Pyxidicoccus trucidator: one gene and its partner. The protein of the gene in region 1 interacts with the protein of each later gene in a pairwise test. Links are inferred from orthologs where the notes say so. Each region holds a gene or a part of one and is shown on either strand. Other genes may lie near its edges.

Evidence for each region.
Region 2: the proteins of rho (region 1) and nusG interact in binary tests that used the Escherichia coli proteins (3 or more experiments, as listed by UniProt). The link is inferred for Pyxidicoccus trucidator from one-to-one orthologs.

What each region holds. Positions count from the first base shown.
Region 1 is NZ_JAAIXZ010000002.1:747,564-753,651, forward strand. What follows is about bases 1-2,931. They hold rho (transcription termination factor Rho), read left to right. Parts: upstream 1-618; coding sequence 619-2,244; downstream 2,245-2,931. Other genes in these bases: G4D85_RS09600 (AI-2E family transporter), read right to left, coding at 2,702-2,931. Outside these bases: more of G4D85_RS09600, read right to left, coding at 2,932-3,928; G4D85_RS09605 (hypothetical protein), read right to left, coding at 4,076-4,534; G4D85_RS09610 (esterase/lipase family protein), read right to left, coding at 4,550-5,347; G4D85_RS09615 (hypothetical protein), read right to left, coding at 5,449-5,961; G4D85_RS09620 (glutamine amidotransferase), read right to left, coding at 5,980-6,088. UniProt on the Escherichia coli protein: Facilitates transcription termination by a mechanism that involves Rho binding to the nascent RNA, activation of Rho's RNA-dependent ATPase activity, and release of the mRNA from the DNA template.
Region 2 is NZ_JAAIXZ010000009.1:462,149-465,433, forward strand. Bases 35-2,962 are described here. They hold nusG (transcription termination/antitermination protein NusG), read right to left. Parts: upstream 1,806-2,962; coding sequence 1,263-1,805; downstream 35-1,262. Other genes in these bases: rplA (50S ribosomal protein L1), read right to left, coding at 35-633; rplK (50S ribosomal protein L11), read right to left, coding at 671-1,117; secE (preprotein translocase subunit SecE), read right to left, coding at 1,805-2,248; rpmG (50S ribosomal protein L33), read right to left, coding at 2,450-2,614. In the rest of the region: more of rplA, read right to left, coding at 1-34. UniProt on the Escherichia coli protein: Part of the processive rRNA transcription and antitermination complex (rrnTAC). The complex forms an RNA-chaperone ring around the RNA exit tunnel of RNA polymerase (RNAP).

The DNA.
Region 1 (6,088 bases):
GGTCGCGCAATCTAGAGCGCCTGACCGACATGGCGTGACGTCCTTCCGCGGATGCGTTGAAGCGGGCCCGGGCCCACCACCTTGGGGGTAGGGCACCTCGCGGAAGGGACGTTCCGTTCCGCCCACGGCCCCGCCCCGGGGCGGCGCGGGCCGGGGGCCCACTTCCTGGGGAGGGGGCGGGGGCCGGCCCCCGGTGATGGAGGGGGTGGGGTGGGGAAGGGGAGGCGGGGCCGGGGTGTTGCATCCGGACGCGGGGGCTCCACACGGCAACCCGCGGCGTCCTTGATTCGGAGGCCGGAACCCGCCAGGACGCCAGGACGTCCGCGGAAATGGGCCGGCCCCGCTCCCCTGTTGGCCATCAGGAAGAGGCGGGACCCCGGACAGCAAGGATGCCTTGACAGGTCCGGAGGGGGTCAATAACGTCCCCCGGCGGTTCATGGCGCAGGTGTTTCCCGGCGCCGTCTCTCCCAACCAACAGGCTCTCGCCCGCGCAGTCCCGTGCAGGGATTCCGGCGGAGCCGTCCTCCTGGAAGGTGCTTCCGAGGGCCGCGCGGACATTTCCCCGGCATACCCCCCGTCTGACTCCTCGGTCGCTCCGCTCCCCCAAGCGTTACAGCCATGCGTAAAGCCCGAACTTCGAGAGAAAAAGTCGCCGCACCTGACGTGGTCGCCGTCGAGGCGGACGCGGAGAAGCCCCGTCGCAAGCGCGCCGCGGCGAAGACGGTGGACCGGGACGACACGGAGAAGCCCACCCGGACCCGCCGCGCCCGACGCGACGACGACGAGGTCGCGGAGCCCGAGGTGGCCCCCGAGCCGCCCCGCCCGGTCCTCACCCCCATTTCCCGGCCCGTCCGCGACGACGACATCCAGGAAGCGCGCATCTCCGGTGGCGACGAGGAGCAGCCGGCCGCCACCCTGCCGCCCCCTCCGGAGGCCCCGGAGGCCCCCGCCTTCACGGAAGTCACCCGCGACGGCGCGCCGATGCAGGTCATCAAGCTGAATGACCTGAAGCGGATGAAGATTACCGACCTGGCGAAGATGGCCCACGACGTGGGCATCGAGGGCTACCAGGGGCTGAAGAAGCAGGACCTCATCTTCGCGCTGCTGGGCGGCATCGCCGACAAGCGCTTCGAGGTCCATGCGGAGGGCGTGCTGGAGCTCTTGAGCGACGGCTTCGGCTTCCTGCGCAGCGCGGACAGCGACTACCAGCCCAGCCCGGACGACCTCTACGTGTCCCCGTCGCAGGTGCGCCGCTTCAACCTGCGGCCCGGCGACACGGTGACGGGCCCCATCCGCCAGCCCCGCGAGGGCGAGCGCTTCTTCGCGCTCCAGAAGGTGGACAAGGTCAACTTCGCGGACCCGATGTCGGACGCGGCGCGCGAGCGCATCCTGTTCGACAACCTCACGCCGCTCTATCCGACGCGCAAGCTCAAGCTGGAGCATGAGTCGTCGGAGATGACCACGCGCATCATCGACATGTTCTGCCCCATCGGCCTGGGCCAGCGCTGCCTCATCGTCGCGCCGCCGAAGGCCGGCAAGACGGTGCTGCTGCAGAACATCGCGCACGCCATCAGCCGCAACCACCCGGACGTCTACCTCATCGTGCTGCTCGTGGACGAGCGCCCGGAGGAAGTGACGGACATGGAGCGCAGCGTGCGCGGCGAGGTGGTGTCCTCGACGTTCGACGAGCCCGCCACGCGCCATGTGCAGGTGGCGGAGATGGTCATCGACAAGGCCAAGCGCCTCGTCGAGCAGAAGTACGACGTCTGCATCCTCCTGGACTCGATTACGCGTCTGGCGCGCGCCTACAACACGGTGGTGCCCGCGTCCGGCAAGATTCTGTCCGGCGGCGTGGACGCCAACGCGCTCCACAAGCCGAAGCGCTTCTTTGGCGCCGCGCGCAACATCGAGGAGGGCGGCTCGCTCACCATCATCGGCACCGCGCTCATCGACACCGGCAGCCGCATGGACGAGGTCATCTTCGAGGAGTTCAAGGGCACCGGTAACTCCGAAATCGTCCTGGACCGGAAGCTGATGGAGAAGCGCATCTTTCCGACGCTGGACATCAACAAGTCCGGCACGCGCAAGGAGGAGCTGCTGCTCACTCCGGGCGACCTGGTCCGCATCACCGCCCTGCGCCAGGTGCTGCACCCGTTCACGCCGATTGATGCGATGGAATTTGTGCTCAAGCACATGCGTCCGACGCCGTCGAACGCCGACTTCCTCGGCTCGATGAACCGGTAAGCCACCGGGAAAAGGAGCGCCATGCGCCGCCCCCTGCTCGTCCGCCTGCTCACCCTTGTCGTGGGGATGACACTCGGAGGCCTGGCAGGGTGCGACCTTGGCACCTTGGACCCACCGGTGGGTGACCCTCCACCGGTGCTATCCAATCGCACCTGTTACACGGATGACGATTGCGTGGCCGACGCCTGCTGCGGCCTGGGCACCGCCGTGACGCATGCGGAGGACGGCCCGAGCTGTGGCGGCGTCTCGTGCACCGGGGGCTGCCCGGCGAACTCCATTGAGTGTGGCCGCTGCATCCCGACGTGCCGCCAATCGCGCTGCTCCGCCGCCTGCACTGCGGACCCGTGAGGGGTGAGCCCCGGCGGGCGTGCCGTGTCTGTCTCGTCCGCGACGATTGCGTGCGCCGGAGCGTATCTCTCTGGCGCCGCTCCCTTTGTCCCTGCCGGGTTTTCGATGCTCACGCCGCGGGAGGCCGCGCCGCTTGCGAGTCCACCGCGGCCACGGCCGCCGCCGGCTGGGCCTTGAGGCGTGCGTAGTCGAAGCACGCCACGAGGATGGAGGCGACGGGCACGGCGAAGAGGGCGCCCATCAGCCCGAAGAGCCGCTCCCCGGCGATGAGGGAGAAGGCGACGATGACGGGGTGGAGGTGCGCCGCCTGGCCCATGATTTTCGGGTTGAGGAAGTACGCCTCCAGCGCGTGGATGCCGACAATCCACGCGAGAATCGCCAGCGCCTTGCGGAAGTCGTCCGCGAGCGCGATGAGGACGATGGGCACCGAGCTGAGGATGGTGCCGAAGATGGGGATGAGGCTGAAGAGCGTGGCGATGGTGGCCAGCAGGAACGCGAACTTCACGCCGAACAGCAGCAGCCCCACGAAGGTGAGCGCGCCGTTGACGATGCAGATGGTGACCTGGCCGCGCACCACGCCGGACAGGGAGCGGTCGATGCGCTGGACGAGCTGGCGCGCGTCGCTGGCGAGCTCGGGCGGAATCAGCGTCCCGAAGTAGTGACGGATGGCCTGCGCGTCGATGGAGAAGAACGCGCCCACCATCAGCACGAAGAACAGCATGAAGACGCCGGCGGCCACTCCGGCGACGATGCTGCGCGACACGTTGACGATGTCACCCAGGTTCTCCTGCACCAGCGACGAGACGCGCTTCACCGAGTCGCCCAGCAGCTGCTCCAAATCGAGCGCGAGGCTGAACTGTCCCGAGCCGGCCGCGGCGTCGGCGCCCTCGAGCGCGCGCGTGGAGAGGGCCACGGGGATGCCCCGGTTGCTGAGCCACGTCTCGGCGCGCTGGGCCAGCTCCTGCACGTGCTCCGGGGTGAGCGTGTTCGCGAAGGCCATCGCGTCCCGGCTGACGCGGGCCAACTCCCGGTAGAGCTGGGGCACCAGCGCGACGAAGAAGAGGTACACGCCCACGAAGAAGCCGGCGTAGATGAGGAGGATGGCCACCCAGCGCGGCACGAGCCGGCCCGCCACCTTCAAGCGGGTGATGCGCGCGACGAGCGGCTGCACGAGGTAGGCGATGAGCGCCGCGCCGGCGAACGGCATCACCACCGAGCGGAAGGTGACCAGTGCCGCCACGACAGCGAGCCAGAGCCCCGCGAGGATGAGCAGTCGCTTGCGGCGGTCATTCGTGGGAGCGGGGGACGCGCTGGAGGAATCCAGGGGATGCAACATGGGAACGGGCTTACGGCAGTGCCTCCCCCCTGACAAGTGCAGGCGCTCCCCGGTGGCCTCCCGTGACGCGGGTGTCGGTGCGGAATCCCTGTAGCTCTACAGCCGGGCCGGCCGGGAAGCAGGCAGGCAGGGAGCCCGGGCGGGCCTTCAGGCCTGGGGCGTCACCACGGGCCTCAGCTTCGCCTCCAGCCTGTCCAGGCACTCGCGCATGTGCTTGCGCTTGACGCGGCCCTCGGTGGCCTCGCCCAGGCCCGTCATCTGCTCGGTGAGCCAGCGGCTGAGGAACAGCAGCGGCATCCGGTCGTCCGGCCCCAGGCCACGCTCCAGGTAGCGCTTGTTGCGCATGTACTCGTCGTACGCGTCCGCCTCGTGTCCCAGCTCCCACCGCGTCAGCCGCAGCGCCTCCGTGTACACGGCCGGCGCCGGTCGCGGGTGGGGCTCGGTGAAGAGGGGCGCGAAGCTTCCGCCGGTGTCCAGGTCCAGCTCCTCCACTGGCGGAGGCCACTGCTGGAGGTCCTTGGCCAGCAGCTTCGCCACCTCCTCCATGAGGTGGTCCAGCAGGGTGACGGGCTTGAGGTCGAAGAGGTGGTCCCAGCGCGAGGGCATGCCTTCTTCTCTACCTCAAGAGGCGGAGGCGGGCTGCGGCAGCATGCGCAGCACGGGTGCCGGCTCGCCATAGCCCAGGGCGAGCTCGCGGCGGATGACCTCGTACACCGCCCGCCGGGTGAGCAGCTCGCCGTGCCCCACGCCGGGCACCTCAAGGTTGAAGACGTTGGCCTGTCCCTCCATGTCCACCATGGCGGAAGGCCAGGGCGTCACCCCGTCATCGCGCGAGTAGAGGGACACCAGGCGCACGCCGCACGGGAAGGCCCCCGTCCGGAGCTCCTTGAGGAAGGGCGACACGGGCGTGAGCTGCCACATGCTGCGGCTGAACCAGCCCAGCGTCGCGCAGCCCAGGTACGCCAGCCGCGAGCCCCGGTGCGGCGTGCCCAGGGTTATCAGGCTGCGCACCCGCTGGTCCCCGCCCAGCCGCTTCACGTAGTAGCTGCCGATGAGGCCGCCCTTCGAGTGGCCGATGATGGTGAGCGGCCCCATGCCGGGGAAGCGCGTGTACATGCGCTCCACCTTCTCGCGCACCTTCCGGGCCAGCACGTCGATGCCGTAGGTGTTGAAGCGGTCCATCGCCCCACCGAGGTGGATGGACCAGACGCAGTAGCCGTCGCGCCTCAGCCGGTGCTCCAGCACCTCGAAGACGCGCCGGGTGCTGAAGAAGCCGTACAGCAGCAGCACCGGCTTCTGGCAGTCCGTGAAGTTCGTCTTCCGGACGATGCGGTTGGCGTTCGGGTCCAGGTGGACGTAACCCGCGAGGTCCCGAAGCTGGCGTTTCCAACGGCGATAACGCAGGACGAGAGGGTTCATGTCTCACTTGAGCGCCCGGAGCGCTGCATGTGAGCACGATAGGGAGCGTGCCCTGCGCCTGCCGGCCTGTCCGCCGCGTCGGCGCGGGCAACGCGCGCTGCTCAACGTCCGGCGTCGGCTCCAGGGGTGCCAGCGTCGGGAATCCCACCATCTCCCGTCCCCGCGTCCCGGGTTCCCGCGTCCATGCCGCCGTCCCCCGTGCCGCCCAGGCAGCATGCTGGCACCCGGGTGAAGTACAGGCCCGCCTGAGAGCAGGGGACGCGGATGTTCCGCAGGTAGGCGCTGCAGCCGGTGACGAGGCGGTCGCCCTCGCACACCGGCGGAGGCGCGTCCGCGGGGTTGCAGGCCGTCCGCTCCAGCGCGCACACCGCGCGCGAGCCATAGAACCGGGAGTCGGTCCGGTTGCCCGGAACGACGGTGCAGGTGGCGCCCTCGCCGCAGTCCTGCACGGTGGGCCCGGTGGAACAGGGGCCCACGGCGCAGGCGGTCTCACAGTTGAGGGCCTCCGAGTCGTCGCAGCGCGGGGCCTGCGCGCACAGGTCCCCTCCCGAGCAGGCGGCGGTGAAGAGGACACAGACGACGAGGAGGCCAGTCAGCGGTGTGGGACGCGGCAAGTCGAGCCTCGGTGCAAGTCAGGTGAAGCGCTCCAGGAAGTTCAGCAGGATTTGCCGGCCGGAGGGAGTGGGAGCGAGGCTCGCGAGCAGCTGGGGCACCCGCTCCCCCGGGGCGGCGCCTTGCGCG
Region 2 (3,285 bases), on another replicon or contig:
GTAGACGCCCTTGGCGGTGGCCGGCTTGAGCTTCATCACCAGGTCCACCAGCGCGTTGAAGTTGGCCTCGAGCTTGTCCTGCTCGAAGGAGGCCTTGCCCATCTTCGCGTGGACGATACCGGCCTTCTCGGCGCGGAAGTCGACCTTACCGCCCTTGGCGTCGCGAACGGCCTTGGCGACGTCCATGGTGACGGTGCCCACCTTCGGGTTGGGCATGAGGCCGCGGGGGCCGAGCACCTTACCGAGGCGACCGACGACACCCATCATGTCCGGGGTGGCGATGACGGTGTCGAAGTCGAGGAAGCCCTCCTCGATGCGCTTCTGGAGGTCCTCGGCGCCGACGATGTCCGCACCAGCGTTGCCGGCCTCCGTCGCGCGCTCGCCCTTGGCGAACACGGCCACGCGCACGGTGGCGCCGGTGCCGTGCGGGAGCACCACGGCGCCACGGACCATCTGGTCCGCGTGCTTCGGGTCCACGCCCAGGTTGATGGCGACATCCACCGTCTGGTCGTACTTGGAGGCACGCGCCTCCACCGTCTTCTTCAAGAGCGCGAAGCCCTCGGAGATCGGGTAACGCTTCTCGCGGTCCACCAGCGCGGCGGCCGCACGGAACTTCTTCCCATTCTGAGCCATGACAGAAATCCTTGTCGTGAGTGGGGTGGGCGGCGGCCTAGCCGACCACGTCGATGCCCATGGAGCGCGCGGTGCCAGCAATGGTGTTCATGCAGGCCTCGAGCGACGCGGCGGTGGTGTCCTGGATCTTCTTCTTGGCGATGTCCTCGAGCTGAGCGCGGGTGATCTGACCCACCTTCTCCTTGCCCGGCTTCTTCGCGCCAGAACCCTTCTTCTTGTCGGTGTGCAGGCCCGCCGCCTTCTTGATGAGGATGGCCGCGGGAGGCGTCTTCAGGATGAAGGTGAAGGAGCGGTCCGCATACACGGTGATGATCACCGGGATGATGAGCCCTTCCTTGGCCTCCGCCTGCGTCTTGGCGTTGAACTGCTTGCAGAACTCCATGATGTTCACGCCCTGCTGACCGAGCGCGGGGCCGATCGGCGGGGCGGGGTTCGCCTTGCCGGCGGGAATCTGCAGCTTGACCTGTCCTGTGACCTTCTTCATCGGCTGACGACTGCCTTTCGAGGGGGTGGTACCAGCGGGCCGCCAGACGGGGAGGCCCTCCCACCCATGGGTCCGCGCCCGTCACCGGGCACGGAAGCGCGTGCGGCGCGGCCTCCAGATGGAGGGCGCGCCGCGAAAACACGAGCTAACCGGTGGTCTTCTCCACCTGCATGAAGTCCAGCTCCACGGGGGTGGCGCGGCCGAAGATGCTCACGAGCACCTTGACCCGGCCCTTCTCCGCGTTGACCTCTTCCACCGTGCCGTTGAAGTTGGCGAACGGGCCGTCGATGACGCGCACCGTGTCACCCTCGTCGAACTGCACCTTGGGCTTCGGCTTGAGCGTGCCCTCGGAGATCTGCGAGGTGAGCCGGGCCACTTCCTGGTCGGAGATGGGCAGCGGGTTCTGGTGCTGCGCCGTGCCCGGAAAGCCGGTGATCTTCGGCGTGTTCTTCACCAGGTGGAGCGTCCGGTCGTTCAGCTCCATCTGCACGAAGATGTAGCCAGGGAAGAACTTGCGGCGAGACGTCTTCTTCTCACCCTTCACCATCTCGACGACCTGCTCCATGGGAATCAGGATTTCGCCAAACTGGTCCTGGAGCCCTTCAAGGCGCACCTTCTCCTCGAGGCTCTTCTTCGCCTGGTTCTCGAAGTTCGAGTAGGTATGGACCACGTACCATTTCATCGCCATTACAGCTTCCCCCACACGCTGGGCAGCCATTCCACCATCAAGTTGTAGGCGATGGTGTCGATGAAGAAGAGCAGTACGGCGGCCACGAGCGAGGCGACGACCACGGCCATGGTCGACGCCCGGGTCTCCGACCAGGTCGGCCAGGTGACCTTCATCAGCTCGGAAGCCACATCGAGCGAGAGCGTGTGGGTGCGTGGATGGAAGTACGCGCCAACGGCCAACCCCACGGCGAGCAGGTAGCCAATCAGCGTGGACACCTTCCAGTCCATGCCCTCGATGAGGACGGGGTCGCCCCAGCCAAACCGGGCCCAGAGCAACCCGAAGACACGCTCCAGGAAGAGGGCCAGGATGATGCCGGCGAGGAGATAGAAGATGACCACGAGCCGCTTCGGGTCCATTGCCGAGCGGTTAGCCTGCTGGCTGGCCTCTGATGCCGTCGCCATGGTGCCTCACTGGGGTACTACGGATGCGAAAACGTGGGACTGCGAAAACACAGGAACCCCCGGTACCTCCAGGTACCGGGGGCCCCGCTCCCACTGAGAGTTGGCAGGCCAGGAGGGATTCGAACCCCCAACACGCGGATTTGGAGACCGCTGCTCTACCGTTGGAGCTACTGGCCTAGAACCTTCCCTGGAACTACCGACCTAGACCTTACCTTCCTTGTGGTCTTGATGCTTGCGGCACCGAGGGCAGAACTTGCTCAGCTCGAGCTTGTCCTGGCTCTTCCGCTTGTTCTTCGTGGTCGTGTAGTTCCGCTCCTTGCACACAGTGCACTCGAGCGAAATGATGGAACGATTGCCCTTCGGCATGACCTACCTCACCAGATACGAGAGGGGAAGGCTACCACGAAGGAGCCCTCCCCTCGAATCGGGACTGTTGAGCCCGGCAACCCGAAGGCCGCCCAGGCAAGTTACTCGATGATCTCGGCCACGACGCCGGCGCCCACGGTGCGACCGCCCTCGCGAACGGCGAAGCGGAGCTCCTTCTCCATGGCCACCGGGGTGATGAGCTCCACCTCGATAGCAATGTTGTCGCCCGGCATCACCATTTCCACGTTGTCCGGCAGCTTCACCGTGCCCGTCACGTCCGTGGTGCGGAAGTAGAACTGGGGACGGTAGCCCTTGAAGAACGGGGTGTGACGACCACCCTCCTCCTTCGAGAGGACGTAGATCTGCGCCTTGAACTTGGTGTGCGGGGTGATGCTGCCCGGCTTGGCCAGCACCTGGCCACGCTCCAGGTCCTCACGCTTCAGGCCACGCACCAGCGCGCCGATGTTGTCGCCCGCCATGCCCTGGTCCAGCAGCTTGCGGAACATCTCCACGCCCGTCACGACGGTCTTCTGCGTGGGACGCAGGCCGACGATTTCGACTTCCTCGCCCACCTTGACGATGCCGCGCTCGACGCGGCCCGTCGCCACCGTGCCACGGCCGGCGATGGAGAACACGTCTTCCACCGGCATCAGGAAGGGCTTGTCGGTGGC